Regions from separate parts of the Pseudoalteromonas sp. B160 genome, predicted to be linked through region 1. Evidence: riboswitches for the same ligand, from Rfam matches in the RefSeq annotation. Region 1 holds a riboswitch; the other holds the start of a gene.
The links. A riboswitch is a leader RNA that binds a small molecule or an ion and turns the genes downstream of it on or off. The one in region 1 is predicted to bind lysine.

Region 1 (15,437 bases):
TCGCTTTATTAAAAATAAAGAGGGGGCAGTGTTAGGTGTTGCACGACTGCATTTTAATAATCAACAACAAGCGCAAGTCCGTTATATGGCCGTTGCACAAGGTAACCGTAATCAACACATTGGTAGCCGTTTATTGCATGAGCTCGAGAAAATAGCCTGGACTCAAGACGCCGATGAGTTAGTTTTATTCGCTCGTGAACGAGCATTAGAATTTTACAAACGTCATGGTTATGAATTAAAAGAAAAGGCTCACTTAGCTTACGATGATGTACAACACTGGAAAATGGTGAAACAAAAACCGTCTGAGCCAGGCTGGTTCCGCCATCCCAATTGGACCCAAGTTCTGCAAAATACCTGGCGCGAATCTATTCCGATCAGCGATGCTATGGGCATTAAAGTTGAAAGTTACACTGATTGGCAATTTACCACCAGTGCAGATTTAAATGCGAACTTAAACTTGCATAACACTATGTTTGCTGGCTCTATTTATAGTTTAGCGACGTTAACCGGCTGGGGCGCGACTTATTTAGCACTCAAAGAAGCCGGGCTTGAAGGTAATATTGTGTTAGCTGATGCTAATATTAAATATTTAAAACCGCTTAATAACGACCCTCGTGGCAGCGTTGATTTAAGCGGCTGTAAGGGTAAATTAGCCGAGTTAGAGTCAGAAGGTAAAGCGAGCTATGTAGTGCCAGTGGAAATCTACGATGGTGAGTTACTGGTTGCTGAGTTTGAAGGTACATTTAGAATTATTAAGTAGTTAGAATTCAGAGCAAACAAAAGATAAGGCCAAGCAATTGCTTGGCCTTTTTTTATAGTAAATCAGTTAATAATATACCCACGCCAATACGTTCTATGTCAGCGTTATAATCAATTAAACTTTCACCGTAGCCGTTGAAGTATTGGGCGTAACCGCGAACTCGGCCCCATAACGGGAATGACCAATCAAGTTGAATTGCGCCACGATTGTCTGAATTTAAGTTGTTACGTGTCATAAAACTAAATTCATGATCATTAAGTCGATATGCACCGCTAAATTCAAAGTAACCCATGTATTTGTAAATATCAGGGTTATCATCACCTCTTGGATCTAATGGCGTTTCCTTCTCGCTTTCTGAAATACGGTACCAAGGTTTAAAGCTAAACACATAGCCATCGTTTTCCCACAGAAAGTTTGCATAAATACGGTTCCATGAGCGCGACTGAGGCTGACTATTACCGTTAGATTGATGCGAAATACCAAGGACTACTGCCATTTCGTCGCCCCATGGAACGTGCTTCTTATCTAAATAATTAACCCAAAAAATTTCTGGCTCATAGTTGGTCTCACGAAATGGTGAGGAGCTTTCTTTGTTATAAAGCTGCCAATATGACTGTAATGTAAAGGCAAAAAATATAGCCTGGTCTTCATCAGAAAAATCATCGAAAATAGGTACCTTAATTGAAAGCTGATATTTTGCTTCTAAGTTATCGAGTGGTTCATCTTGTTTTTCACCGGTTAGTTCGTCATACGCTTCAAACGAGCTATTGTTTGGGTGGGATACATAAGAAACAGGTAAAATGTAGTTACGTTTGTGTGGGGTAATAACATTACGGTTTTCTTTACTTACTTCTTCGCGTGCTTGGCGCTTATCGAGTGCGGTAAGTTGTTTGCTTTCATCAAGTGATGAGCATTTTTCACGCAGTTGTGCTAGCGTCATCTCGCCAGCCCCGCCAATTGCCTCATTTAAAATACATTGCTTTACTAGCTCGACATCATCATCTTGCTCGTTGGTTTTTGCTGTTGATTCTGATTGTGCGAATACAGTGCTTGATAATAGTGCAGTAAATAGGATCCCATAGTGCCAAGTCATTATTATTCCTTTGATAAAATCAAATAGAGAGTAGCTATTGTGTTTTTCGTAAATGAGAATAGGCTAATTTCAGTATCATAAAACGACTAAGATACCTATCCCATACATTTATCCAGCATTTACTGTAACTGAATATCAGTGAATTGTTACTGAACTTACGTGATTGTGGCGCTTTTCGATCATAAATACAAAGAAAAAGCGGCCGAAGCCGCTTGTTCGATGCACTTTTTCCAATTGGATAATCGTGCTCTCACGCAATGAGAAGGGGTGAGCTTGATATAAAAATTAAAGCTCAAATACGTTAGTAAAGAATTTATATAGTTCGGTGCCTTGGTTTACGCTTGCTGAAGCAAAATGCAAAATCGCGATGGCGTCACAATCAAGGGTTAGGGTTTGTAATGGTTGCTCTGCGAGGTAGCGCTCCATTCGCAATACTCTAGCAATCGGCTCGCCAGCTTTGATATGGCCGCCAAGTGGCGCTATATACTCAACCATGCCGCCCATAGGTGCATAGTAAGCAAGGTAATCATTTAAATCACAGCCGTAGCGCTTCATTACTTTTGGCTGATAGGGGGCATCAACGAATACCTGCTTATGATTTAGGTAACTTAAAATACTATTAGCATCATCAAGGGCCGCAGTTAAATCGATTTTTTCTTGGCTGCCGAGTTCGACCGTAAAAGCTTCAACTTGAACATTAAATTCACGCCCTTGTTGAGCTAATGCCTCGGTTAATTGCCACCATGGGCAAAAACTTGCTTCATCCATTGCTCCTGCAAAATCATTAGGGATGATTAATACATGAGGAATATTAAAGTAGTTGGCACTGGCCTTGGCATAATCTGGGCAATATAAATGCTGACTCGAAATGGGGCCTGTGTGTAAGTCGAGCACGATATCAGCTTGGTGTGCCAACTTTTGCAAGTTAAGTGCAATGCGTTTGCCTGTAGTTAGGCGATAAGCTGGACCGCTTAGTTGTTGGTCTACTTCATCAATCAGTGCGGCTTTAAACGCACTTTTTAAGGTTTGCTCATCGGCATCACTATATTGCTCAGCAAATTGGCTCGCGAGCTTACTATTGCAGTGATACATGCGGTTCCAGTTGGTGCCGGTGATTGGATCAAAACGACCAAGGGTGAATTCGCCCGATTTTTGATTGCAACCAATTGGGTTCGCGTAAGGCACCAGGGTGATATCGCCTTTGAGTTCAAGATGCTTAAGCTGCTCAAGTAATTGGTAAATAACCGCATTGCCTTGTACTTCTGCACCGTGCATATTAGCTTGCACATACACACTTGGCCCAGTGCCATCGCCTTTTAAACGATAGACAGGAATTGTGAGCGGTAGGCCGTTGGCAACTTCACCAACTACTATGTTTTCTTGGCTTATAGCTTTAGTCGTACTCATCTCAATTACCTTAAGTAGTAGCTGGCATCTTCAGCTGTGCGAATACAGTTAAGCTCGCCATTTTGTAATGTGTATTCAGCGGCTAGCTCATGACATAAAAAATACGGCATACTTTCGGTAAAGCCGTACGCGCCACATTGGCTAAACACCAGCCAGTCTTGCTCATTTAAATCACTAGGTAATTGGTGTTCACCTAAGCAATCAAGTGCTGTACATAATGGCCCATATAAGCTCATAGTTTGGTATGCAGCAGTTGAGTCTCGTAATAATCGTGCCGGAAATCTTGGCTGGTGACTGCAGGGCGCAATAAATGATTAATACCGCCGCTTAAGATCACTTGTTGTTGGGCATAGTTAAGTTTTCGCTCAACGACAGGTGTTGCGTAATGACCGCATTCGCCCACAGCATAACGGCCAAGCTCCATCCAGAGTTCTTGTACGCCTGCGGCATTCTTAATGTCAGCTAATGCATCAATGAGCGCATCCCAACTTAAGGTTGGTGCATCAAGAGTGTAAGGAATACCTAAACCACCGCCTAAGTCGAGTACTTTTAAGTGAATACCTAAGTCGTTGGCAAGCTTTGTTAGCGGTGCAATCATTTGTGACCAAAGTTCAGCTAGCTTGTCGCTGCTGAGCATGTTGCCCCATTGAAAAATATGCAGGCCATCAAAGCTAAGCGCTGGGTAGTCGCTAGTATTTAGCGCTTGCCATTCATCGCAACCTAAACCAAATGGAGTAAGGCTATCACCACCAAGTGGGTTTTTTCCCCTTCAGGCCAGCGTAATTGCACTCGCAGTAATACCTGTAACTGACAGTTTTGTAAGCTTGCTTGCTCGTTAAGCCAGCGTACTTGATTAAGGCTTTCGGCAACAAAGGTACGTACGCCGCGCGCAATAAAGTGTTTAATTTGTTTTGGGCTTTTGGCAGGCCCTGTATTGAGCACGCGCTCGCTGTTAATACCTTGTGCCAGAACTTGCTCAAGTTCGCCTTTACTTGCTACATCAAAGTTAAAACCCACGTTATCTAAGCTTTGAATGACTTTAGATAATGGATTAGCTTTTACGGCATACCACAGTTTTACCTCAGTTTGCGCCACTAATCGCGTTAAGTGTGCGTTTAATGTATCAAGGTCGTAAATAAAAAGGGTGTATCAAGCGTAGTTGATAGCTCATCAATGGCGGTTTTAACTGGCGTGCTCAAAAAGCTCATTAACGTAAAACCTCTTCAAGCAGCAATGATGCATCACTTTGTTCATCACGGTATTTTACAATTAATGCACACGACATACTTAATCCTTGCTCGCGGGCCCAAGTATTAGAAGCTGGACGAGAGCCTGGAATAACAATTGCGTATTCAGGAATAGGCTCGCCTTTAGCCAGCTGGCGCTCATTAACACAGTCATAAACTGGAATAGTTGCTGATAAGCGTACACCTGGTGCGAGCACCGCGCCTTTTTTCACTACTACGCCTTCAACAATCACGCAACCTGCACCGATGAATGCATCGTCTTCTACCACCACCGGGCTTGCACCAATAGGTTCAAGTACACCGCCTAGTTGTACTGCAGCGCTTAAATGTACATTTTTACCTACTTGCGCACACGACCCCACTAACGCGTGGCTATCAACCATAGTGCCTTCGTCGATAAACGCACCAATGTTTACATATGCTGGTGGCATAATAATCGTGCCCTTAGCAACGTGTGCGCCACGGCGAACGCTTGAGCCACCAGGTACCATACGCACTCCAGCATCGGCTGCAAAACCTTGTGGTGCTAAATTGTGTTTATCAACAAAGCCACCTGGAAATTCGGTATTAGTGCCATTTTTAAACGCTTCTAAAATACCTTGTTTTACTGCAACGTTAGCATGCCATTGGCCGTTGTCGTCTTGTGTTGCTGCGCGCACTGCGCCCGATTCTAAATTATTTAGTAGTTCTAACCAGCTCATTATAAAAACCTGTATTTAATGCCAAGATAAAATGGTGTTGTTTGCGTTGTTAATACAATCAGTTTGCGTTAACTCAAGATGCGTCAAAGGTGGACGTAAGTACGGGCTGTTAATTCGCCCTTGTAAATGCATCAATACTTTGACGGGGATAGGGTTTGCGACAGCAAACAAGCTTTGAATGGCTTGTGACCAGTCGGCAAATAAATTGGGGTGTTGACCGCTGAGACTTCGTTTTACAAACTCATGGGTTTGCACAGGCCATGCATTAGCAGCCACAGAGACTAAACCTTTTGCGCCAGCCTGGGCAAAGTAAGGCATCAGTGCATCGTCACCGCTAAAAATAGCTAAATTAGGTGCGACTTTTCTAAAACCTTCAAATTTAGCAATGTCGCCACTGGCTTCTTTGAGTGCCCACAAGTTTTTATGGTCTTTTAAGTTGCTAATTACGGCCGATGGAATATCAACAGCACTGCGCCCTGGTACGTTATAAAGCATGCAAGGATGTTTACTGGTATTAAGTAAGCTTTCAAACCAATGTGTTTGGCCTACTACGCCAGGCTTAGCGTATAGGGGAGTGCCCAGTAAATAGCTATGAATGGGTAACTGATTACAGTATTCAACCCAGGCAATTTGTTGCTTTAGGTTTATACCGCCTACTGCAACCATCAGTGGTACTGTTGGCGTTAATTGGCACACGTGTTCAACAATCGCTTGTTGCTCTTTGAGTGTTAGTGCGAGGCCTTCGCCAGTGCTACCAAGTAATAAAATACCATTGTTAGCCACTTGCTGCTGTGCAACTAACTGATCAAGAGTGGCATAGTCGACTTCACCAGCGTCAGTAAATGGCGTGACGAGTGCCGTCCACAAAGGGTAGTCATTTAAATTGAAGTTATTGATCATCTCTCACGAACTTATAAGTGATTCGAGGAGTTAATAAGCTTTTATGATTGGAGCCACATTAACGTCGTTCGAACTAATAATTCGAAGAGCGAATGGGCTTAATATAATAGGGCGCTATGGCCTTATTACGCTAAGACCAGAAGCTCTCCACCAAATATTTTAACAGCCAAGCTGTTATTGGTGACAGTCGCTGGGATTCAACCCAGTCGCCCGAAGTAAAACTTCACAAAAAGTGTTACTTCTCGGCGTTAATTCCCCTCACGTATGATCACTGGAGTGTGTGCTCCTCACATACGTTACCTGAATAACGCACCTCTTCTAGCCCATGGTGCAAGTTTTATCGTTTAAAACTCACACCTTTAATAGGGGTAATACGGAAGATTAAAGCATTTTAGCCGTCTAGGTGTCAAGGCTGGATATTTTTAAGTTTATTTTTAGCTGCAATGTGCTCCTGACATTTTTTTACAACGTAAATAGCGTTACAGTAAGCGTAATAACAAGCAGTGGTAGTGAGTAATGGAAAAATTTCAAGATATATATCAACGAGCGGCACAGCGAAAAGGTAGCGAAGTAATGTTACAGCACTTACTTGTTGCTCCTCAAAATGCAAAGCAATTAACTGCTTTACCTGATGATGCATGGCTTGAAGAGTTTACCCGCAAAATTTTTCAAAGTGGTTTTTATTGGTCAGTGATCAACAATAAATGGCCAGGTTTTCGGGAAGTATTTTGGGATTTTAGTGTGGCTAAATTATTAATGATGCCGCCAGATATGCTTGAGCAAAAAGCCACCGATGAGCGAATCGTTCGTAACTTTAAAAAAGTGCAAACGATCCCAGAAAATGCGTATATGATCCATGAAGTGGCAAGTGAACATGGCAGTTTTAGTCAGTTTATTGCAGATTGGCCGAGCGACGATATTATTGGTTTGTGGGGGTATTTAAAAAAGCATGGTGCGCGTTTAGGTGGTAACACCGGCCCTTATGCATTGCGAACCTTAGGGAAAGACACTTTTTTATTCTCGCGTGATGTAGAAAGTTATCTCCGTGCTCATAAGATAATTGATGGCGGTTTACACACTAAAAAGTCACTTACCAGCGCTCAACATTTTTTTAATGAATTGCAGCAACAAAGCGGATTAAGCCTTCAAGAGCTCAGTTTGTTAGTTGCATACAGCGTGGGCGATAATCGCGTTGGCATACAAACAACCCAAGCCTAAGGAATACTATGAAATTAGTTGCTCGTTACACCCAGATTGCTGATGATTTTGCTGTGGCTGATCAGCCAAGTGCTGTTATTGCTCCAAACTTACTGCTGTGGAACGATAAGTTAGCTAGGCAGCTTAATATTGAGGTTGCCACATCAGAACGTGCGGTAATTTTTTCTGGTAATCTTAATAACAGCGATGTTGCTGCTGTGGCATTAGGTTACTCAGGGCATCAATTTGGACATTTTTCACCGCGTTTAGGTGATGGGCGAGCACATTTATTAGGGGCTGTCACTGATCAGCAGCAACAGCTTTGGGACATTCAACTCAAAGGTTCTGGTGCTACGCCATTTTCACGTGGAGGTGATGGCCGTTGCGCAATCGGTCCTGCGGTACGTGAATATATAATGAGTGAGGCAATGCACGGGCTTGGCATACCGACGACACGTTGTTTGGCAGTTGTTGCCAGTGGTGAAACAGTTTACCGTCAACCACCACAACAAGGAGCCATTGTTACCCGCGTTGCTAGTAGTCATATACGTGTCGGTTCGTTTCAGTATTTAGCTGCGCAAGGTGATGTTACTGGTTTAAAAACTTTAGCTGATTTAGCTATTGAGCGTCATTATCCTGAGATAAAGTCTACGGGCTCTGCGCGTTATTTGGCATTTTTAACTGCGGTGATTGAAAAGCAAGTTAGCCTGATTGTTAGCTGGATGCGCGTTGGTTTTATTCATGGAGTAATGAATACTGATAATACGCTCGTCAGTGGTGAGACCATCGATTATGGCCCTTGTGCAATGATGAATCAGTTTGATTTTGATACTGTATTTAGTTCTATTGATCGCCAAGGCCGCTATGCTTTTGGCAATCAACCTAATATTGCTAATTGGAATTGTGCACGTTTAGCTGAAAGTTTAATTCCTTTAATTAGCGATGACGAAGAGCAGGCTGTTGAGCTACTAAGCCCATTAATAAATGGTTTTGCTGAGCAGTTTCATCAAGCTTTTACACAGATGTGGGCGAAAAAGTTGGGCTTTGATGGTCATCAAGATGGTGATGCTGAATTAGTATCCGAGTTATTAACTTTACTGAAAACTCATCAGCTTGATTACACCAATACTTTTGACTCCTTAACAGAATCACTGCAAGGTCAGACTGCTATTCCGAGTGACTTGGCTGGTTGGTCTATTAAGTGGTTAGCCAGAACAAATACGCAAAGCTATCAGCTGATGCGCCAAGCCAACCCACGCTTGATCCCGCGTAATCATATCGTTGAAAGCATAATACAGCAGTATGAAAGTACTGGTGAAAGCAGCATGTTAGATGAATATTTAACAGCCTTGAGGTCGCCTTACCAATTGTTGGCAAGCCCTGCATTTTGGTACTCACCGCCTGTCGATATGGACACTAATTACCAAACATTTTGTGGTACATAATAACAGCATCAATTATTGTTATTTGTCGCTGTTCGTAAATTGAACGGATACGAACGAATTGATGCTACTTATTCATCCAGATCTTTAGTTAAAAGCTGTTATTTATTAATAATTATAAGAAATAAATATGCTTAGCTACTTGTTGATTTAAAATTAACCAATATAATGCATCCATTAACTTCAGCATTTAAATTTTTAAAGCCAAATATATTGGAAACGTTGTTTCTGAAATAGTAGTGATAGCAATTACAATGCTGACAATCGATGTATGTGTAAGTTAGGTAAAGTCTTTTATCTGAACTATAATGTAGAGCGCTTTATTCTAATAAATATTTAAATTGCAAAATATATGCATTTAAACGTTTTTGTTAAGTAATGATTAACTAAAAGATACGGTACTCTGTAATCAAACTTATTGAGCTAGGGTTTCTTAGCTACAATTTTAATTGTGAAAATGGGAAGGAAACAATGAAATTAAAATCACTTACTATTGCTTTAGCACTAGCTGCAACTAGCGCTTCAAGCTTCGCGGCTGAAAAAGAAGGTTTCTTTATCGGTGCTTTTGGCGATTATTACGATGCTTCATGGGAAAATGTCCGTGGTAGCGCAGGTACTAACGTTGATGATTCAACTGGTTGGGGTGCGGAAATTGGTTATCGTTTTAACGATTACTGGAGCGCGCGCTTAGAATATGCTGATATGGATTTTGACATTTCAAATGTAAATCCTGCTATGAACGCAACAAGCATGGACGGCGATCGTTTAGGTATTGATGGTCTTTATCACATCAACGGCGGCCCTTTCTATGGTATTTTCGGTCTTAAACAAATCGATATTACAGAAAACCTAACTTTTGCTAATGTGGGTGCTGGTTACCAACATTATTTCACTGATAATTTCGCATTTAATGCTGAAACATCTATTTACCAAGGCCTTGACCGTGGTTACACAGATGTAGGTGCTAAACTTGGCCTTAGCTATTTATTTGGTAAGCAAAGTTCAGCAGCTGAGCCAGTTAAAGCTGCTCCAGCTCCAGCTACAGTAGTACCTGTAGCAGTTGCCACAGTAGATAGCGATGGTGATAACATCCCTGATGCAGATGACCAATGTGCAAACACACCAATGACAGATGCTGTTGATGGAACAGGTTGTACTCTATATGAAGACCGTGAAGTAACTAAGAGCTTGTTAGTAACATTCCCTAACAATGCGTCGGTTGTTGCTGGCAAATATGACAGCGGTATTGAAAAAGTTGCTAGCTTCTTAAAAGAGCACACAGATACAACAGTATTACTTGAAGGTCATTCTTCTGCTGTTGGTAAAGCAGATTACAACAAGTGGTTATCTAAAAAGCGTGCTGATGCAGTTGCTGCTAAGCTAATTGCTGATGGCATTGCTGAAGATCGTATTACTACTGTTGGTCTAGGCGAAGAGCGTCTTAAAAATACAGACAACACACCTGCTGCACACGCGGAAAACCGTCGTGTAGAAGCACACATTAAGTCAATTGAACGCGTGAAAGTTGAGCGTTAATAGCATTTGATTTATTAAAAACCCGGCAATATGCTGGGTTTTTTTATGCCTAATAAAATAGTAATGATTCGCAGTTAATTAACATTCATGTGAATGGTGTTTTCCTTTTTGACTATTCATAGTATTTATAGTGAGTATAAAATTTTGCTTGATTGCATGGACTTTCATCTATATTTAAAAGCTTTATAATTAATCGTCAGAATACTATAAGTATTGAGTAATTTTTCGCGAGAACGCGTATTACTGAATACTTTCACGTCACCAAGAGGGCAATATTGTGCTAGAAGATTATCGTAAACACGTAGAAGAACGTGCCGCGTTAGGTATCGTACCAGCGCCATTGGATGCTCAGCAAACGGCTGATCTTATCGAGCTAGTTAAAACACCACCTGCAGGTGAAGAAGAGTTTATTTTAGACTTATTAGTAAATCGCGTGCCGCCAGGTGTGGATGACGCAGCTTACATCAAAGCTGGTTTTTTAGCCGCAGTTGCTAAAGGTGAGGCAACTTCACCACTAATTTCAAAAGAAAAAGCAGCTGAGCTATTAGGCACAATGCTTGGCGGTTACAACATCGCCCCCATGATTGAGCTACTTGACGAAGAATCGCTTGCGCCAATCGTTGTTAAAGGTCTTGCAAATACGTTATTAATGTTTGATGCATTTTATGACGTTGAAGAAAAAGCAAAAGCGGGTAATGAATACGCTAAGCAAATTATTGAATCTTGGGCTGCTGCAGAATGGTTTACCAATAAACCTGCGGTTGCTGAAAAAATCTCAGTTACGGTATTCAAAGTAACTGGCGAAACAAATACTGATGATTTATCACCAGCGCCAGACGCATGGTCACGTCCTGATATTCCATTGCATGCTTTAGCAATGCTAAAAATTGAGCGTGACGGTATTACACCTGATAAAGCTGGTGAAGTTGGCCCAATTACACAACTTGAAGAATTAAAAACGAAAGGCTTACCACTTGCCTACGTAGGTGATGTTGTTGGTACTGGCTCTTCTCGTAAGTCAGCAACTAACTCTGTACTTTGGTTTATGGGCGATGATATCCCGTTTGTACCAAACAAGCGTGTTGGCGGTGTATGTTTAGGTAATAAAATTGCGCCAATCTTCTTCAACACAATGGAAGATTCAGGCGCATTACCAATCGAATTAAATGTTGATGAACTTAACATGGGTGAGCAAATCGATATCTTCCCTTACGAAGGTGTTGTTAAGCGTCACGGTACTGATGAAATTATTTCTACTTTTGAACTTAAATCTGAGGTAATTTTAGATGAAGTTCGTGCTGGTGGTCGTATCCCACTAATCATTGGTCGTGGTTTAACTGACAAAGCGCGTACATCTCTTGGCTTGGGTGCAACTGATGTATTTAAAGTACCAACAGCAACAGAAGTTTCTGATAAAGGCTTCACACTAGCGCAAAAAATGGTTGGTAAAGCATGTAACGTTGCAGGTATTCGCCCTGGTCAATACTGTGAGCCTAAAATGACTACTGTTGGTTCGCAAGATACAACCGGTCCTATGACGCGTGATGAACTTAAAGATTTAGCCTGTTTAGGTTTCTCTGCAGATTTAACAATGCAGTCTTTCTGTCATACATCAGCTTACCCTAAACCTATTGATGTAAATACTCACCATACGCTTCCTGATTTCATCATGAACCGTGGCGGTGTTTCACTTCGCCCAGGTGACGGTATTATCCACTCATGGTTAAACCGTATGTTATTACCAGATACCGTCGGTACTGGTGGTGATTCACATACACGTTTCCCATTAGGCATTTCATTCCCAGCGGGGTCGGGTGCAGTAGCATTCGCAGCAGCAACTGGTGTAATGCCACTTGATATGCCTGAATCAATTTTAGTCCGTTTTAAAGGCGAAATGCAGCCTGGTATCACATTACGTGACCTAGTACATGCAATCCCTTACTACGGTATTAAGCAAGGCTTATTAACCGTTGAGAAAAAAGGAAAAATTAACGAATTTTCTGGTCGAGTACTAGAAATTGAAGGCGTTGAGCACCTAACTGTTGAGCAAGCATTTGAATTATCTGATGCATCTGCAGAGCGTTCGGCGGCAGGTTGTACTGTTAAGTTATCTAAAGAATCTATTTCTGAATATCTAGAATCAAACATTGTTATGCTGAAGTGGATGATCTCTGAAGGTTACGGTGATGTACGTACGATTGAACGTCGTGTTACGGCAATGCAAGAGTGGTTAGCTAACCCAGAACTTATGGAAGCTGATAAAGACGCTGAGTACGCTCATATAGTTGATATCGATTTAGCTGAAATTAAAGAGCCAGTTCTTTGTGCACCAAATGATCCAGATGATGCGCGTCTCCTTTCTGATGTTGCAGGCGAGAAAATTGATGAAGTATTCATCGGCTCTTGTATGACTAACATTGGTCACTTCCGTGCTGCTGGTAAGTTGCTTGATGGCTTTAAAGGTCAATTACCGACTCAGCTTTGGGTTGCTCCACCAACTAAGATGGATAAAGACCAACTTACAGAAGAAGGTTATTACGGTATTTTTGGTCGTGTTGGCGCACGTATCGAAACTCCAGGTTGTTCACTATGTATGGGTAACCAAGCACGTGTTGCAGATCAAGCAACAGTTGTGTCTACCTCTACACGTAACTTCCCGAACCGTTTAGGTAATGGCGCAAACGTATTTTTAGCTTCATCTGAACTTGCTGCAATCGCTGCAATTTTAGGTAGATTACCAACATCTGCTGAGTATCAAGAATATGCTGCGAAGATCAATGCAACAGCATCAGATACATACCGTTACTTGAACTTCCATCGCATGCCAGCTTACACTAAAAAAGCAGACAACGTGATTATTCAACAAGCTGTTTAATTTTAACTCGTTTGTATATGACAGCCTGCTTAGCAGGCTTTTATATTAGGGATGCTGAAATATTATTCGTATTTAGTTGAACATTAAGAATGTGGCGCTACAACCTACCTTACCAGCCTGCGACTAAGTTGAACTTGTAGTTGAAGATTGAAAAATAAATATGAGGTTAGTTGGACTCTTTAAGTGTTTTTGTTATTGATGTTTATAAATAGAAATTCCATTGGTCATTTTGTTGTTAGATTAAAATTTCATTATGATGATGTTTTAGATCTTAAAATTCTACTTTAACCTTACTTTAATCAAGTAAAGACGCAAAAAATCCCCTCTATTTGCATTAAAATCCCTTCATTATTTATGAGTTAATCCTCTTATTTTTAGGCGAGATTTTTATGACAGCATTAAACAACCAGAACCTATTACAACTTCGCTTTGTAAACCAAGCTCATATTGAGGCTGTTAAGCCATCGTTTGCTAATCTTCCGGCTAACCCGTATGCCGACGGTGCGTTTCGTAAACGCCGCTATTCAGTAATTAAAGTGCAAAATGATGAACTTGTTTTACAAGCCACAAAAGCATTTGTACAAGATGATTCAATCAATACTTTCCAAGGTAATGTTGAGCGCACTTACGAAAATTTAGAGCCGAGTTTATTGGCAAGCGAAGGGATGAAAAGTATCGTCAATGAGTTTCGTGCCATTACCGGTATTAGCGAACAGCGTGATATTGAAATTCATCAATTTCGTATGCTTGCTATTGAAAGTGATACGCCGCCTGCGCCAGAAGGTATTCATCAAGATGGCTTTGATCACGTTTGTATTTGTGGTGTATCTCACGAAAACTTAGAAGGTGGTGAGTTGTTGGTGTATGAAAATAAGCAAGCTGAGCCTTGTTTTAAAATGGAAATTAAAGACGGTATGTTTGCATTAATTAATGACCGTGAAGTTTGGCATAACGCAACACCGATGAATAAAATTGATGACACAAAAGCGGGTTATCTTGACTGCTTCGTACTGACAGCTTAAGGAATAGCAATGAACTTAACACAATTACGCCGCCAATTTCCGGCCCTAATGCAGCAAGTAGCTGGTAAGTCACCAATATTTTTAGATGGCCCGGGTGGCTCACAAGTACCACAGCCTGTTTTGAGTGCAATGTCGGCTTATTTAGGTTATTACAACTCGAATTTAGGCGGTGCATTTTTTTCGAGTGAAAAAACCGTTGAGTTAATGGCTGATGCGCGCCAAGCGGCTGCTGATTTACTTAATTCCCCATCGCGCGATCAAATTGTATTCGGTGCGAATATGACTAGCCTTACTTTTAGCTTTAGCCGTGCGATTTCTCGTGATTGGCAAGCGGGTGATGAGATTATCGTGACCAATGCAGATCACTTCTCAAATGTATCTTCTTGGCAGCAGGCTGCAGAAGATAAAGGCGCAAAGGTTAATACTGTATTGATTAACGAAGCTGATTGCAGCTTAGATTTAGCGCATTTTACAAGCTTACTGAGTACTAAAACCAAATTAGTAGCCGTTACTTATGCATCAAACACTACCGGCTCTATAAACGACATTAAACGTATTGTTGAAATGGCTCATAGGGTAGGTGCTTTGGTGTATGTGGATGCTGTGCATTATGCGCCACATGAGCTGATTGATGTTCAAGCACTTGATTGTGATTTTTTGGCCTGCTCTGCGTATAAGTTTTTCGGCCCACATTTAGGTATGGTGTACGGTAAGCGTGAGCACCTTGAAGAGTTTAGACCATACAAAGTCGAGCCTGCCAAAGATGTTATTCCTGGGCGCTGGGAAACCGGCACGCAAAGCTTTGAAGCACTCGCAGGTTTAATTGCTGCTGTTGACTACATTGCAGATATTAGTGAGCTTGATGGTAGCTATTCACGCCGCGATAAATTAGCTTCTGCTTTTGCAAAAACTAAACAGCATGAAATGGCGTTAAGTGAGTACTTCCTTACTCGACTAGTTAACTATCCTAGGATCAAACTATTTGGTATTGATGATTTAGATCGTTTAGCTGAACATACCCCAACTTTTGCTTTAACCTTTGTAGGGCTTGAGCCACGTCAGGTGTCTGAGTTTTTAGGTAAGCAACATGTATGTGTGTGGGATGGTAACTTCTACGCTCAGGGATTATGCAAGCAATTGGGTGTATTGGATACTGGCGGCGTTGTACGCATTGGTTGTATGCACTACAACACCATCGAAGAGCTAGATAAGTTATTTGATTTGTTTGATGAACTGATTTAAAGCTATAAGTTATAA
Region 2 (15,437 bases), 1.4 Mb from region 1:
TCTGGAAGCGTGGGGACTTTAACATCTATGTTCATAATTCCTCCCTGGATATAATACCAATCGACTTAAATATTTAACCATTTATCTGTCGCTATAAATGGTCAGTAACTTAAAACGATTGGTACAACACTATATATTAACAATTAAAACTAAAAAACTGACAGCTAAATTATCAACCAAACGCGACATTAGCGAACACGGCGGTCATCAGTATCGGACACACATAACGTATGTACTGAGCAAACCAATAACGCATGCCACTTGCAGCCTCATTTAATTGATTACCACGGCGCCACAACCACCCTACAGTGATAAAGTAAAATAAGCCCATAAGCGGTAATTGATACTGAGTCAGTACCATGATCACTAAACCAAATAGCCAATCAAAATTGAAAATAATCAACGATGACGCGGCTAAAACCGTTAAGCTCACTAAAAACGTCGCTTTTTTACGCTCTACTTGATGGTTTTCAACTAAAAAAGCCACTGGAATTTCAGTTGATGAAATAGTCGATGTGAGTGATGCAATCGACATAAGTACAAAAAACAGTAAACCAACCAATAAGCCAATTTCGCCCATAGTATTAAATAACTGCGGTAGAATTGCGAAAATTAGTTGCCCTTCTCCCACTAATTTTCCATCACTAAATACTTGCACGCCATTGTGCTGCGCCACGTAAATTGCAGGAATAATTAATAAACCAGCTAAAAAGGCAACCCCTGTATCAAGTAACGCTACCGACGCGGTTAACCGCGGCAAATTAGCATCAGGCTGCAAGTACGAGCCATAAATCATCATACAACCGACACCCAGTGACAGCGAAAAGAACGCCTGCCCCATTGCCGCAATAATTAAACCTGGGTCGAGTATTTGGCTAAAGTCTGGCACTAAATACGCAGCAAAGCCTTCACTTGCGCCATCAAGCGTGGCTATATAAGCAATTAGCACAACGAGTAACACTAATAGCATCGGCATTAACCGTCGCGACCATGTTTCTATGCCAGATTTAACACCTTTGAGAATAATACTCGCAGTGAGGATCAGCATCAGTGGTGTAAATACAAAATTACGCGCCATCGAATCCGTGTGTAAAAACGTACTGACGGTGGTAAATCCAAAAAAGCTAGCAATGGGTTCAAGGGCATAAGCAAGCATCCAACCTGCAACAATTGAGTAAAAGCTCAGCATCACAATTGCACCGGCTAAACCTAAATAACCAGCAGCAGCGCCTACTTGCGGTGCTTGCTCTTGCCATGCTTGTCTAAGTGCTTTAACCGGATTAGCTTGCGCTTTATGACCTAAGTACAACTCAGTGTATAAAGCTGGCAAGGCTAAAAAAAAGATAACTATAAAATAGACTAGTAAAAACGCGCCGCCGCCATGATTTGCCGCTTGCGTGGGAAATCCCCAAATATTACCTAATCCAACTGCAGCGCCAGAAGCTGCTAAAACAAAGCCAAGGCGGCTTTGAAAACCATCACGCAATTGTGCCATACATCTACAAATCTGTTATTATTTTTCATTATTGTGAATTAAACCATATTTAACTCTCACAGAGTAATAAATTTGCCTTGGCTTAATTAACCAGCGCACAACCGCACAAAATATAAACATGTTTGTTCTTTTATCACTTTAATTGTGGATTTTATGCCTGCGTTATTTTTTCAACAGCAACTCGTTATCACCAAACACAGCGTGCAGCCGTTCAATGCGAATACTATTTTATTATTTGACGCCCAGCAGTTAAATGTTGATGAATTTGATTTAAACGCACTATTAAGCCCATTTGAACTGACGGTTATCACCCGTAGAAAAAGTTACAAAGCCAAGCAAGAATATTTAGCCACTCGGCTACTGCTTAAGTATTTGGTAAAGCAAACGATGCCACAATTTCGTGAGCTAGCAAATAACCATATTAGCTCTGAATTTGACCAGCAAAGCAGTAAATTACTGCTACATATAACTGACAGTGACACAGTATTGCGTAGTTGTTTATCCCACTCTAATGGTTTTGTGGGTGCTGCATTAAATTTAGAACGAATTGAATTTGGTTTTGATATTGAAAAAATAAACCTGAAGCGCCCATTTGCAAAGCTCGCTAAGCATTTTTATCATCTTGATGAGGTAAATTTAATAACGCAAGATCAGCAAAGCGCAGAACGATTTTTTAGAATATGGACCTTAAAAGAAGCACTTGCCAAAGCCACCAGCCAACCAATTGCAAAATTACTCAGCCCTAATGTATTTACTGAACTTGAGCGAGCAAATTTAACAGCGCTGAGTTGTCAATATCATGAGTTTGATATTAGTGTGGTAAGTGACAAGAGCACTGACTGGCAGTGCTCTGTGGTAAATTCTACCGCCCAATTACGCGGCGTTTTGAACTTCTAATAAACGGCTGTGGATCGCTTGCACAACAAAGTCTGACTCGCTCTGCTCCACTAAAAAGCACAGGTTATGTTTACTTGCGCCATGACAAATTAAGCGAATATTAAAATCGCTTAATACATTCATTAAGTTAATTTCTTGCTGACGTAATTGAATTTGTGAACCAATTAATGCCACTAAGGTTAAGTTGTTTTCAACCGACACGTGGCAAAACTCCGCTAACTTATCAAGGCATTCTTGATCAAGCTCAGGACGCGAGGCATTTGGCGCATTATCTAAAGTAATTGCAACACTTATCTCTGAGGTAGTTACCAAATCAACCGAGATATTAAACTCACTTAAAATTGTAAACACGTGGGCTAAAAAACCACTAGCCAAAAGCATTTCGGGGCTTTTTAAGGTTAACAATATTTGATTTTTACGCTGCGTGACAGCACGAATTCCAGGGATTTGTGATTTCTCACGTTCGATCCAGGTACCACCACGTTCAGGCTCACGGCTAGAACCAACAAACACACTAATATGGCTGCGGCTCGCAGGCAAGATCGTTGCCGGATGTAATACTTTCGCCCCAAAGGTAGCCATTTCGGCCGCTTCATCAAAACTTAAACGCGCAATCGGCGTAGCCTTAGCACATAAGCGCGGATCGGTGCTAAAAATGCCCACGACATCAGTCCAAATGTGCACGCTTTTAGCGTTTATAGCTTCGGCCAGTAATGCCGCACTGTAATCTGAACCACCACGACCAAGTGTGGTAGTTTGACCATGCGCGTCACTGCCTATAAAGCCTTGAGTTACAATAACCTGTTCAGCTAATAACGGAATTAAATGCTCTTTTGCGGCCATTGCTGTTGCAGCTACATCTGGGGTTGCTTTAGAAAACTGGCTGTCGGTTTTTAATACCTGTCGCACATCAAAACGCACCGCATTTAAGCCATTTAAACGCAGTACCTGAGTAAATAAATAGGATGATAAACGCTCACCAAAGCTCAATAACTCATCATGTTGTTGCTTTGATTTTAGTGGCTCACTGGCAAGTGACTTAAAAGCTTTAATGGTTTCATCAAAGCCATGAGCTAAATCAGCATCCAATGACAGCTCATTTAAAATAGCTTCTTGAATAGCAATAACGCCAGCAATGTTCTCATTGCGCTCATCTGCTGATAAATCTTTTTTACATAAGGTCACAAGGTGATTAGTCACTCCTGCGCTGGCACTTACGGCCACTACTCGTACGTTGTTATCGGCTACAATAATTTCACTGCAACGGCTCATCGCTTCAAAGTTAGCCACACTGGTGCCACCGAACTTTGCGACTACGTAGTCTGATTTTTGATTTTGTGCTGACTGTTGCAAGTTAGTTGCAGCTAATTGGGTATTCATGTCGTCTCCTTTTGTGGCATTCATACCACGATAAAACAAGAAGAACTTGGCAAGGGGGTGCTCGATAAGAAAAGTCCACTGCCAGAAGCTCTCCACCTAATTGGTGACAGTTTTGAGGATTCAGCCCCATAAACCGAAAAACCACTGTGACGTCCAGTTGCTTTCCTCGGCGAGTACTTCCTCCTTAATGATTACAGGCATACGTCGCCTAACATTAAGTACCTAAGTACCGCACCTCTTCTGAATGTTAGATTAATTACGTAAATTATTAGCAATTAAATAACAAAACCCGCTATTAAGCGGGCTTTGAAAGTTATCGTTTAGACGTCTAGCTGTCAAGTTGTTTTAAATAATAAAAGCAATTAAATAAAGCTACCTGCTAAATACGATCCCATATAACCAATTGTATAAGCGATTAATAAATACACCGACATACGTAAATAACTCATAAAGGTAAGCGCTTTTACTTTACTCATAGCGATAATACCGGCAGCCGAGCCAATAATAAGCATGGACCCCCCCACCCCAGTTGCATACGTAAACGACAACCATTGTTGTGGACTCATCACAATTTCAGCTTTAAGTAACGCAGCCGTTAGTGGTACGTTGTCAACCGCAGCGGATAATATACCCATTAAATAATTAGCGTATTGTGCTGGCATTAACTCGTAAAGATGAGTGAACTTACTGAGCATACCGACTTCTTTCAGGGCGCCTACAAGTAATAATACGCCAACGAAGAACAGCAAGGTGTCGTATTCTATTTCGCGAATATAATCGATGATTTTTTTATTCACATCTTTTTTGCGCATTAAAAATTGCGCTACTAAAAACATCAACGACAAACCAAATAAGAAAGTTAACAAAGGCGGCACATGATAAAGCACGCTTAACGTTAATGTCCCGACAATCGTTGATAAGAAAATCACTGCAATAGTGATATCTGTTTTCTCAATGCGACGGTCCTCTTGTTTGGTAAACTCAACTTGGCCGTTGAGTCCAAATGACAGCATAATGGCCAATAGCGCCACGCTAAATAACGCAGGCACAACCAACAATAGCAAGTGACCAATGGTAACTTTGTCATCAAGGAAAATCATCAAGGTAGTAACATCACCGGTAATTAACGACACTCCGCCCGAGTTCACACTAAAGATGATAAGCGTAGCGTATTTAATTAGCTTTTTCGGATCGAGTTTTAACGACATCACCACCGCAAGGGAAATTAATGTGGCTGTGATATTGTCTGAAATCGACGAAAATAAGAAGGAGAACCCGCCAATCAAAAACATCAGTTTGCGTTCGCTAATAGCACTGGGCATTATCTTATGCACAATATTTTGGATAAAACCTTTGGAGTTCAAATAGGCTACAAAGGTCATTGCAGCCATTAAAAACAACCACAGTGTGGCAATCTCTAAAATATTGTGGTCAAGTTGATGTTGTACGTTTTCGGGGCTTTGCCCGTGAAGCGGCGAGATAAATAAGATAATCCAGCATAAAGTACCAAAGAAAAGCGTGGTTTTGGCCTTGTTTACATGGATAATATCCTCTATAACGATGAGCACGAATGCTAGCGTTATCAGGGTTAGGATAATTGCAGTTACCATGGTGTTTGAACAACCTTTATAAAAATGTAAAAATTGTATGTTATGAGCCGCAGGACGACACGGCGCGCAGTCTAGCACCAAAGAATGTGTAAAACTATTGTCAATTTGCTTTTCTACGACTAATCGCTGAGGCCTAACAAGCCGGCTTTACAAGATAAATTAGGATTTTTGGAGTTTTATGATCCCAGCTAAAAAGTTGCTAAATACCCTAACAGAGCACTGGGGAATGTTAGAGCTGCTATTTAAACGTTTTAAAATGGCTGATTTCAGCCTAAAAGACGTGCAAAATGCGATCAAACAAAAACAACCTACGTGGTCAAATGAGCGCATTTACAAAGAAACCAACCGCCTTTTAAACCAAGATATTATTATTCCCTTGGCTAAATCGTCACAACTTGAAATTAACCGTGCAATTGCAGATTTTGCCACTTTTTTATTGCAGGAAGAGCATTTAGGCTTGGCGCAAGAAATTAGCGTGCTGGTTGAAGATTTAGCCCGTTTGGGTAACCGTTTAGACAATGCCGGTAGTATTGAAGACTACGACGAGATGCGCCGTTTTAGCCGCATTATGGATGATCGGGTGCGTAAAATAATGAAACTATTTGCCCACAACGAAAATGCCATTTTAAATATTGTAGAACAAGCAAAAGCTAATAATGCGGTGCAATCATTACAAAAGCGTTATCAAGCGGTGATTGAAGCGTTTGATGAATACATTGAACCAATGCTTGAAATGGTTGATATTCGTGGCGATTTTCATGCTTGTTTTAATACCATCGAAACACAAATCAGTACGCAAATCGAATATATTGAACGCAGCGGTAAAGCTTATCAAGATAAACGCATGCTTGAACGATTACGTACTCGAATTTTAGAAATGCATTTAGTTGGTCGCGAAAGCCTGCGTAAAAGTGCCGATATGCTAATGCCACTGCGTGAAGAGTTACGCCGTAATAATATGATCACTCGTCAAGCAGCTAAAGTACTTGGTTTAGTACGTAAAAATGGCGTTGATAATATGCTCAGCGCCGTACAACCAAATTTTGTCTCTGACACGCAGCGATTCTCATTGGGGCAACAGCGCCATATGGTCGCTTATATGGCTGCACTTGTTGAGTTTGAACACAGTGAATACGAACTTCCTGATCAACAAGATGTGCCTGCTTTTGTTACGCCAAATATTCCAGATTACAATAATGTTAAAGCAAACTTTAAAAAACGCTTCAATGCTAAACGTAAAAAGCCACAACCATTATTGACCTTTTTAGAGCAAAGCTACCCCGACCTTGAAGCCGACGAAATGCTGTTTTTATATCAAAAGCTGGTAAGTGACACCGATATTGAAATCAATCAAAGTGATGAAAAAATGCGCGTGAAAATTGCCGGGCAACATTTTTCTCTTTTCCCTTTTAATTCTAAGCCTGTTGACTCTCAGCAAACACCAACAGTGGATGAGTAACCGTTATGACACAGATAAATTTAGATGAACTTAGTCATCTACAAGCAATTAATAAAAAATTAGTCACCGGCTATCACATTAGCGAACAAGACACCGTAATGTGGCAAGAGCTTGACCAACAAATTGATCATTACCGCGCATTATTCAGCGCCCTTGGCCACGATTTACAACATGACAGCCGTGGTTTTTATTACTTTGCCAGTGATGAAAGTACACCCAATATGGGGAAAATTTCCCGCGCGATTGCCTTAACCATTTATATCTTAATTGAGCACTATGCAAACTCAGGTAAAGACCCAATGCGTGCCTTATTTGATGAAGTGAATGATTTAGAACTGATGCAAACTTTAGTGCAAATGAACAAGCACTTATTTGATCAACTCGAAATTTTTCAGGATCAGACCTACGTAAAGACGTGTACTTACGCATGATACGACTTGGCCTTGCCCGTGAAGTAGAAGGCGGCTTTATTCTGCAAGCACCTATCTACCGTTATATTGATGCCTTAATGGAAGTAAACGAAGAAACCTATATTGGAGAGGACGAATAATGAAAAACCTATACGGCCTCAGTAAGCTGGCATTATTAAACACCGCCGGTTATGCCAAATGTGTGATCCCGCTTGATAAAAGCAGCTCAATTTGTGCACCAAATAACACCGGTAAAAGCTCGGTGATCAATGCTCTGCAATTTCCGCTTATTAATGATTTACGCCTAACAGAATGGGACGGTCATGATTTAGACGAAACCCGTAAATTTTATTTTTCGTCAGATCAATCCTATATTTTACTCGAAGCCGACCTACCCCATGGTCCGGTGGTGATTGGTGTAGCTGGGCTTGGTAAAATTGCCGGTTACGCACATCAGTTTTTTTGTTACCAAGGCAAGCTTGATCTTGAGCAGTATACTCAAGGTAAAACCATCATTAAGTTCACTAAACTGTTTAATCATTTAAAAGAGCAAGGCTTTAACCCTATTGAGCTTAAAGCGCAAGAGCTCAACGCACTATTAACGGGTGGTGCCACGCCATTTGATGGCGACATTAACTTAAAGATGATCCCGCTTAACAACGTGCAAGATTCGGCAATTTATAAAGAAATTTTCCGCCGTATTTTGAACCTGCATAAATTAGGCGCTGCCGACGTAAAGCGCTTTATGTTACGCGTATTTGAACGCCACATGTCAAACTCAAAGGTCGATTTTTATGAAGTATGGCGTCGCTCCTTTGATAAAGTAAACCGCGCAAAACGTGAGCTAAAAGCACTCGAGTCGATGCAAGAGCCTATCTGCGCCCTTGAATCAATGCTTGAAAACCAAACCGTACTCAAAGGTAAATTAGCCGCATACGCCCCCAAAATTGACCAAGCATTAATCGATTTTGATAGCTACCAAGAGGCGCAATTGAGCGAGCTTAATGTTGCCCTTGAAGACATTGAACACGAAAAGCACGAGTTTGAACAAAAACAACAACTTTATGTACAACAATCGCGCGATATTGAACGCAGGCAAACACAAATAGAGCAATGGTTTTTAGACTTTGGTGCTCTAAAATCTGAATTTGAATTGGTTAACATGGCAACCTTAAAAGTAAGCCTTGGTCAATTAAAGCAAGATTACGAGTCACTATCTCATTCTATCAACAGTGCGCAAGGGCAAAGCCTGCATACTCTTGATTACCGTATTAGTGAAACACAAAAGCAGATCAAAAGCTTAAAGCTGCAACTTAAAAATCTTGAGTTTAATTTATTCACCCGTATGCGCGAGGATTTATCACTTAAAGAAGTTGAAGAGATCTCGCGTATTTTAAACCCTGACATTCTGTCATTTGCCACCACCAGTAATGGTGATATAGATATCACTGACGAAGATGCCTTTGGTGCATTTTTAGAGCAATTATCAGATAACGTGAAAGGCGGCGTGCTCACCCTGCCAGGCGCGACCATCAAGCTGAAAAAACTCTCCCCGGTGCAGATGCAAAGCGGTGAAAATAAAGAGCAACTTACTGCGCAACTCAGCGCCCTTGAACAGTCACTCAATGAATTTAAGCAACAGCGTGATGTGGCCGCCAATGTGGCCGACAAACAAAAAGAAAAAGATGCCTTATACGATGAACTCATGGCAGCAGAAAGCGCACTTAAACGCTTTGAACAATTCCAGGTTATGCTGCAATCTATTGATGCACAAACACTCTTAAAAGAGCAATTATTGGCTGAACGCGAGCAAGTTGATAGCTACTTACAAGATATTCAAAATAACAGCGGTTCAATTAGTGATCGACGCTCGATTATTAAATCGAAAAAAGATTTAATTTCACGCCAAGCCGAGCGCCTACGCCAAGTGAAATCTGAACGAATTGACCACACGCTGGATTTATATAGCGGTAAAGTCACCCCGTATATGATTGATGTGCAAATTGATTTTGATAATCTCAGTGACTTAGTTCATCACTTTAATAAAGATTGCCAAGAGCTGCGTAATTTTGATATCAACGTTCGTAATACCTATTTGCATATTTACAATGCCGGTATTACCAAATTTGATAACGAAAATGACGAGTTTAGTAAATACCAGAAATTGATTGGCGCGTTCCATAATATTGATAACGAACGTGATGCGGTTGAACGCCAAGCCCGAGGTTGCACTCACAGAAGTAGCCGCGACGATTAAGGGACTGCGTGAAGATTTAGACAGACTGCGCCGTGAAATGAACAGCTTCAATAAAGGCATTAGTCAGCATCGTATTTCAAACTTACAAGCATTTAAAATTAACGTGATACCACGCAAAATGTTGGTTGATAGTATTGATACCATCATCAGTACCTCAAATCAGTTTGAACAAGGTGATACGCTGGATTTACTCAGCCAAGAACCCTACAGTGAAAGTGCTGTCAACGAAGCAAAAGATCACTTAATTAAACTTGCCTCTGATAAAGCCGGTTTAACCCTTACTGACTTATTTGATATTCGCTTTGAAGTAGTAAACCGTGCAGGCGAAACCGAGCATTTTGAAAAAATTGATTCGGCTGGCTCAAACGGTACGCGTATCACCATAAAATTATTATGCGGCATGTTGTTTATCCGCTACTTATTAAGCGACCAAGAGCAAAACTTATACCGCATCCCGATTTATATTGATGAAGCGGCCGATATCGATCCGCAAAATCAAAAAGCAATTATAGAAACCGCACTCAGCTTTGGCTTTGTGCCAATATTTGCCTCGGTGAAACCACAAATTAGCTGTGATTATATTGTGCCAATTCGCTCCGTTAAAGACGGCGCACAAAACTGGGTAGATGAAAAGGATTGGATAGAAGTAGAGCATGAATAAGACAATTACTACGTTTGTGTAAATTAATGCATCATTCAGTCAAGGACGACTAGACTGATCAACATCTACTTTGTACACAAATTACAGGTAAAAAATAACATTTCCTTGAATTAATTCTATGTTATGTTATCAAACGAATAGTAATTAAATTTGCCAAGGAGCAAACTCCATGAAAAATATACTAATTGCAGCTGCTGTATTACTACTAGCAGCGTGTGCAAAAACGCCTGATATTGACTACGACAAATCTGTGGACTTTGGTAACTACAAAACATTTGCTTGGTTTCCACAAGCGACCTTGGCTGACGCTGGTAACTATCAAATCAGTCCATTGATGGAAAAACGTGTGCGTGAAGCGGTAAATGCACAATTACAAGCAAACGGTATGACACCTGCGGATGAAGCATCAGCAGATGTATTAATTAACTATCATGCCTCTGTTGATACTAAAGTTGACGTTGATACATTTAATGTAGGTTACGGTGCACGTTGGAACTACTGGGGCATGGGTTATAACACGCAAACAACAACCCATGAATATGATGTGGGCACTTTAGTGATTGATGTTGTTGACCGTGCCTCTAACCAGCTTGTTTGGCGTGGTGCTCGTGAAGGTCGCCTTCAGAAGAAACAAACACCTGAAGAGCGTAACAAAGCAGTACAAGAAGCCGTTGCAACAATTTTAAGTGGTTTTCCACCAGAAAAACTAAAATAGAGCTAAATTATTAAGGGCGTATAGAACTTTCAGAATTAAAATTTGTTCAATCTAGGGGCAATTTAATCGCGGCGCGAGATTTGTAATCGAGCGGGATCGATAACTGCTCCTAGGTTATTCAACTAGCTTACATCCATGTAAGAATAAGTAAAAATCGAGCAAGGTTACGGCGTCTTGCTCCAGGGCAAGATCACGAACTTTACCTTGACTTAAAAGTATGATCTTATACTCCTTTTTAAGGAGCCCCCATGCCTGATATTCAACTATTTAAATATTTCGAATCAATTGACGACCCTCGCCAGCAGGGTAAAGTTGTCCATAAACTTTTTGATATCATATTCTTAGCTGTCAGCGCTGTCATATCTGGGTGCCAAGGCTGGGAAGATATTGAAGATTTTGGCCATGATAGATTAGATTGGCTCAGGAAGTACGTTCCTCTTGAGCAAGGTATCCCTCGCCATGACACAATCGCTCGTGTGATGAGTCGCATTGATATGACGCAGTTTCAAGATTCTTTTTCTTCTTGGATGAAAGACTGCTCTAAATTAACTCATGGCGATGTAGTTGCGATTGATGGTAAGCGATTGAAAGGTTCATTTAATCAGTCAGATAGGCGCGATGCACTTTATATGGTCAGTGCATTTGCGTGCGAAAATGGTGTTGTTTTGGCGCAATGCCCTGTTGATAAAAAGTCGAATGAAATCACAGCGTTACCAGAGCTTCTTGAATTACTGGAGATAAAAGGCTGCTTAGTCACGATTGACGCGATGGGGTGTCAAAAATCAATTGCAGAGACAATAGTGGATAAACAAGCCGATTACCTACTTGCAGTAAAAGCGAACCATAAAGGACTACTGTCACAAATAGAGAATGCTTTATTACCTGAGGTCACACGACAAGCGTCCGAAGGAGTTTTGTTTAATGAAGCCGATTATCATAAAAACAGAGAAGAATTCAGGTGTTGTGCTGTTAGTCATAACGTAAGTGATTTATCAGAAACGAGCAATTGGAAAGATGCTAAAACAGTGGGAGTTATTGTTTCTTATAGGAAAGAAAAAAACAAAGTAAGCAATGAGTTATGCTATAGATACTACATCAGTTCAGCATATTTATCGGCGGAAGAACTCGCAAGATCCGCACGGCAACATTGGCAAATAGAGAATGGATTACATTGGCGTTTAGATGTCGGATTTAAAGAAGATGATTGCCGAATTAGGCGTGAAGGTGCAGCACCTGTATTTGCGGGGCTGAGACACATTGCATTTAATCAGCTAAAAGCAGAAACAAGCTTTAATAAAGGCATGCCCGCAAAACAGAAAAAAGCTATGCGCAGTACAGATTACCTTGAAAAGATATTGAAATCATAGATTTTTTTCATGCTCTTGCCCTGCGTCTTGCTCACGCCCTTTACTTACATCAATATAAGTGACAAAGAGTCAATTCCCCCTTGTCAAAATCTTTCATGCAGAGCGTATTTGGCCTTTATGCTGCGTAATCGCCTATTCATTGGAACAACCACACTACATAGCCTTTGCCTTGCCTAAATACCAAACATACTGCAGCAAAATCAACCACGAAAGGTCTACACGCCCTAGTCTTTTTTATATTTATGCAGTAAATCTAGCGGTATATGGCAGTAATCATCTGGATGATTAGTTAGTCGGTCTTGGTGCTCAGCATCACTGGGGACATAATTTGTTAGCGGTTTAACCTGTACAGCTATTTTGTCGGCATCATCTCGTTGGCTGATATAATCGCTTGCTAACGTTAAGTGACTTTGCTCTTCACTATAAATAGCCGTGCGGTATTTTTCACCCACATCATCACCTTGCTTATTAATACTGTATGGGTCAATAATTTCAAAGAAATAATCAATTAGTTTATTAGGCGTGACAGCATCAGTATCAAAAATGACTTTGACACACTCTGCATAACCATCGTACTCACTTTGTGTATTATCACTTGTACCATTAGCCCGCCCTGCTTCTGTAATAACTACTCCAGGTAAGTGCTTCATAAACTCTTGCACGCCCCACAAACACCCTCCCGCAAAATAAATAGTTTGCTGGCGAGCATAAAAGTTAGCTAGTTGTTTTTCATTCATAGAGGGACCTAATATATTTAACAAGCAAAGACAGTGTAATGCTTTCATTTTAAGAATGATTATCAAATGCAGTTTTTTCGAATTAATGTACAATAGCGCCAAAAATCGTGACTGTTTAATTTTGCTATTTTATCACGCTATAAAAAAGTGTTACGACTTTAATTTTAGCGCAATCGCACATAAAGAATATGAGAAAAACAACATGAACCGTACCTCGCACCTTATCATACCCTTAGTACTTGCCAGCATATCAAATGTTGCTTATGCGGCAGATGACTCTGAAGAATCGACAACCATTGAGCAAATAACAATCGAGGTATCACCTACAGCAAATACGTTACCTGTGGGTACCTTTGACTCTCCTATATCAAATTTAGAGTATGACCCTCGTGTTGATTTGCAATCGCGTAACATGGCAGAAGCACAAGCTGATGTTACTATTCGTGGCGGTATCTTTGAAAACACCGGTTTTAGAGTCGGCAGTGCTACTTTACTCGATCCGCAATCAGGCCATTATTTTGCAGAAATTCCTATTGCACCACAAATGCTCACTGGCGCAAGTGTATTGACCGGTGCTGATAATGCACTTTACGGTGTAAATAGCTCAGTAGGTACTGTGTCGTTTGGTTGGAAGCCAATTACCACTGGTGGCAGTGTATCTGTAGGTGTCGGCACTAACGACTTTAATTTACAGAGTGTTCATGCTGGTAAAAGTATCCCTTTAGATACAATCGCCGATTGGCGCCTAGGTTTTGAAGGGGAATATTCTCATTCACAAAGCGATGGCTCAATTGATTTTGGCGATCATGATTTTAATCGCGCTACAGCTCGTGTGCAATTAACGAGTGCAGATTCACAAACTGATTTATTTTTTGGCTCACAAGAGAAATTTTTTGGCTGGCCGAACCTCTATACCCCATTTGGCGTGAATGAAACAGAAGACTTAGAAACGCAACTGTTAATGCTTAACCATAAACAAAGTTATGCAACAAACAGTGAGTTTGAAGTATCGGCTTATTATCGAAAAAATAACGACCATTATATTTACTCTCGTGAAAACCCAAGCGCGTTTGAAGCTTTTCACGAAACAGAAGTTAAATCATTCGCCATCTCCGGGCGACATGCTCAAAACGATGTGTTCTCACTAAACTACTCAGCACAATTTATTGAAGATTCCATTGAATCAACCACGCTTGAGAATAACTTTACTTCGCGTAACTATTATAAAATCAGTGTATTGCCAGAATACACTGTGGCTCTTGAGAACAATCAGCAGCTAACAGTGCGTTTAGGCGCAGCCTTCGATGATACCAACCGCGATGACTCACAATTATCGCTGATAGGTGATATCACATTCAATACAATTAATAGTAACGCCACTGAGCGGACATTTTATTTATCCTACGCTGAGGCCAGTCAAGTTGCAGGTTATACTGCTATTGGTGGCAATGACTCTGGTGGATTGTTTAGAAGTAATTATAACCTTGAGCGTGAAACCACCAAAAACTTAGAACTGGGTTTATTACTAGAACAACAAAGTTGGCAGCTTAATTCGGCTATTTTTTACCGCCAAGATAATAACTTAACTGACTGGACATTTAGCTTTGATTCAACCTCAGCGCGTTTTGCCGAACCAGTTGATATTGATACCGCTGGCCTTGAATTTTTAGCCACTAAGCAATTTGAAAATACTGAAATTATAGCCAGTTACACCTACCTCCATAAATCAGAAACCTATGGCTCGCCAGATGTCGATGCAAGCTTTTATGCCTTAAACTTCCCTGATCACCGTTTAACTCTTGGTGCTGTATGGAGCCCTACGGATATATTAGAGTTTCGGATTGATAATGAATGGCGTAAACAGCATAAAAATGCGCTGCGACGCTCTGATGATGAAGCCTTGTTTACTCAGCTGACGTTAAAAGTAACGCCACCGATACTGCAAAACTTCTTTATTACTTTAGCAGCAGATAACCTTTGGGATGAATCGTTTGAGGAAATTCCAGGCACACCTGGCCGCGGTGAGCAATACACACTAACTGCAACTTATAGCTGGTAAATAAAAAATATGTATAAAAACCGCATTTTTAAGATGCGGTTTTTTTATGTCATTTGTTCAAGCTCGGTAATTAATTGCAGCGCTTGCGCATTCGTTGTTCCACACACATCAATCGTCGCACTAAAATCACTGCATACTTTTGGCCGCCTTTCATCACCAAATAACTTACATAAATTGTTGTTATCTAACTGAATACAGCGCTCTCCTGCTTTTTTGCCATTAGGCATCCCCGGAATTGGTGAGCTAATACTTGGTGCGATACAACAAGCCCCACACCCGAGTCGACACGTCATTGGTGATGTATTCATCTTTGCCCCTTTTGTAATCTATTTCGCTAATTTGTTAATTGTGTAATGACTTGTTACATCTTAATACGCCTTGTAAACACTT

Region 2: it holds a riboswitch for lysine, as region 1 does, so the genes downstream of both, lysC (lysine-sensitive aspartokinase 3) here and dapA (4-hydroxy-tetrahydrodipicolinate synthase) in region 1, are expected to answer to the same signal.

Annotation. Positions count from the first base shown of each region.
Region 1 covers NZ_JARLUX010000001.1:1,551,231-1,566,667, reverse strand. Annotated here, with positions in the region: gene P4S61_RS07215 (bifunctional GNAT family N-acetyltransferase/hotdog fold thioesterase) at 1-760, shown strand, start outside; gene P4S61_RS07210 (phospholipase A) at 813-1,853, opposite strand; gene P4S61_RS07205 (succinylglutamate desuccinylase/aspartoacylase family protein) at 2,139-3,260, opposite strand; partial or broken gene P4S61_RS07200 (PLP-dependent decarboxylase) at 3,266-4,468, opposite strand; gene P4S61_RS07195 (2,3,4,5-tetrahydropyridine-2,6-dicarboxylate N-succinyltransferase) at 4,468-5,208, opposite strand; gene dapA (4-hydroxy-tetrahydrodipicolinate synthase) at 5,224-6,108, opposite strand; lysine riboswitch at 6,241-6,434, opposite strand; gene P4S61_RS07185 (DNA-3-methyladenine glycosylase I) at 6,625-7,326, shown strand; gene P4S61_RS07180 (protein adenylyltransferase SelO) at 7,335-8,750, shown strand; gene P4S61_RS07175 (OmpA family protein) at 9,219-10,283, shown strand; gene acnB (bifunctional aconitate hydratase 2/2-methylisocitrate dehydratase) at 10,561-13,158, shown strand; gene P4S61_RS07165 (2OG-Fe dioxygenase family protein) at 13,548-14,180, shown strand; gene P4S61_RS07160 (cysteine desulfurase-like protein) at 14,190-15,422, shown strand.
Region 2 covers NZ_JARLUX010000001.1:196,088-211,524, forward strand. Annotated here, with positions in the region: gene P4S61_RS00780 (biotin/lipoyl-containing protein) at 1-35, opposite strand, end outside; gene P4S61_RS00785 (sodium-dependent transporter) at 173-1,495, opposite strand; gene P4S61_RS00790 (4'-phosphopantetheinyl transferase family protein) at 1,649-2,392, shown strand; gene lysC (lysine-sensitive aspartokinase 3) at 2,369-3,772, opposite strand; lysine riboswitch at 3,850-4,020, opposite strand; gene nhaD (sodium:proton antiporter NhaD) at 4,135-5,382, opposite strand; gene P4S61_RS00805 (hypothetical protein) at 5,561-6,841, shown strand; partial or broken gene P4S61_RS00810 (condensin complex protein MksE) at 6,847-7,391, shown strand; partial or broken gene P4S61_RS00815 (ATPase) at 7,391-10,169, shown strand; gene P4S61_RS00820 (DUF4136 domain-containing protein) at 10,339-10,884, shown strand; gene P4S61_RS00825 (ISAs1 family transposase) at 11,133-12,251, shown strand; gene P4S61_RS00830 (peptide-methionine (S)-S-oxide reductase) at 12,476-12,988, opposite strand; gene P4S61_RS00835 (TonB-dependent receptor plug domain-containing protein) at 13,191-15,047, shown strand; gene P4S61_RS00840 (YkgJ family cysteine cluster protein) at 15,092-15,355, opposite strand.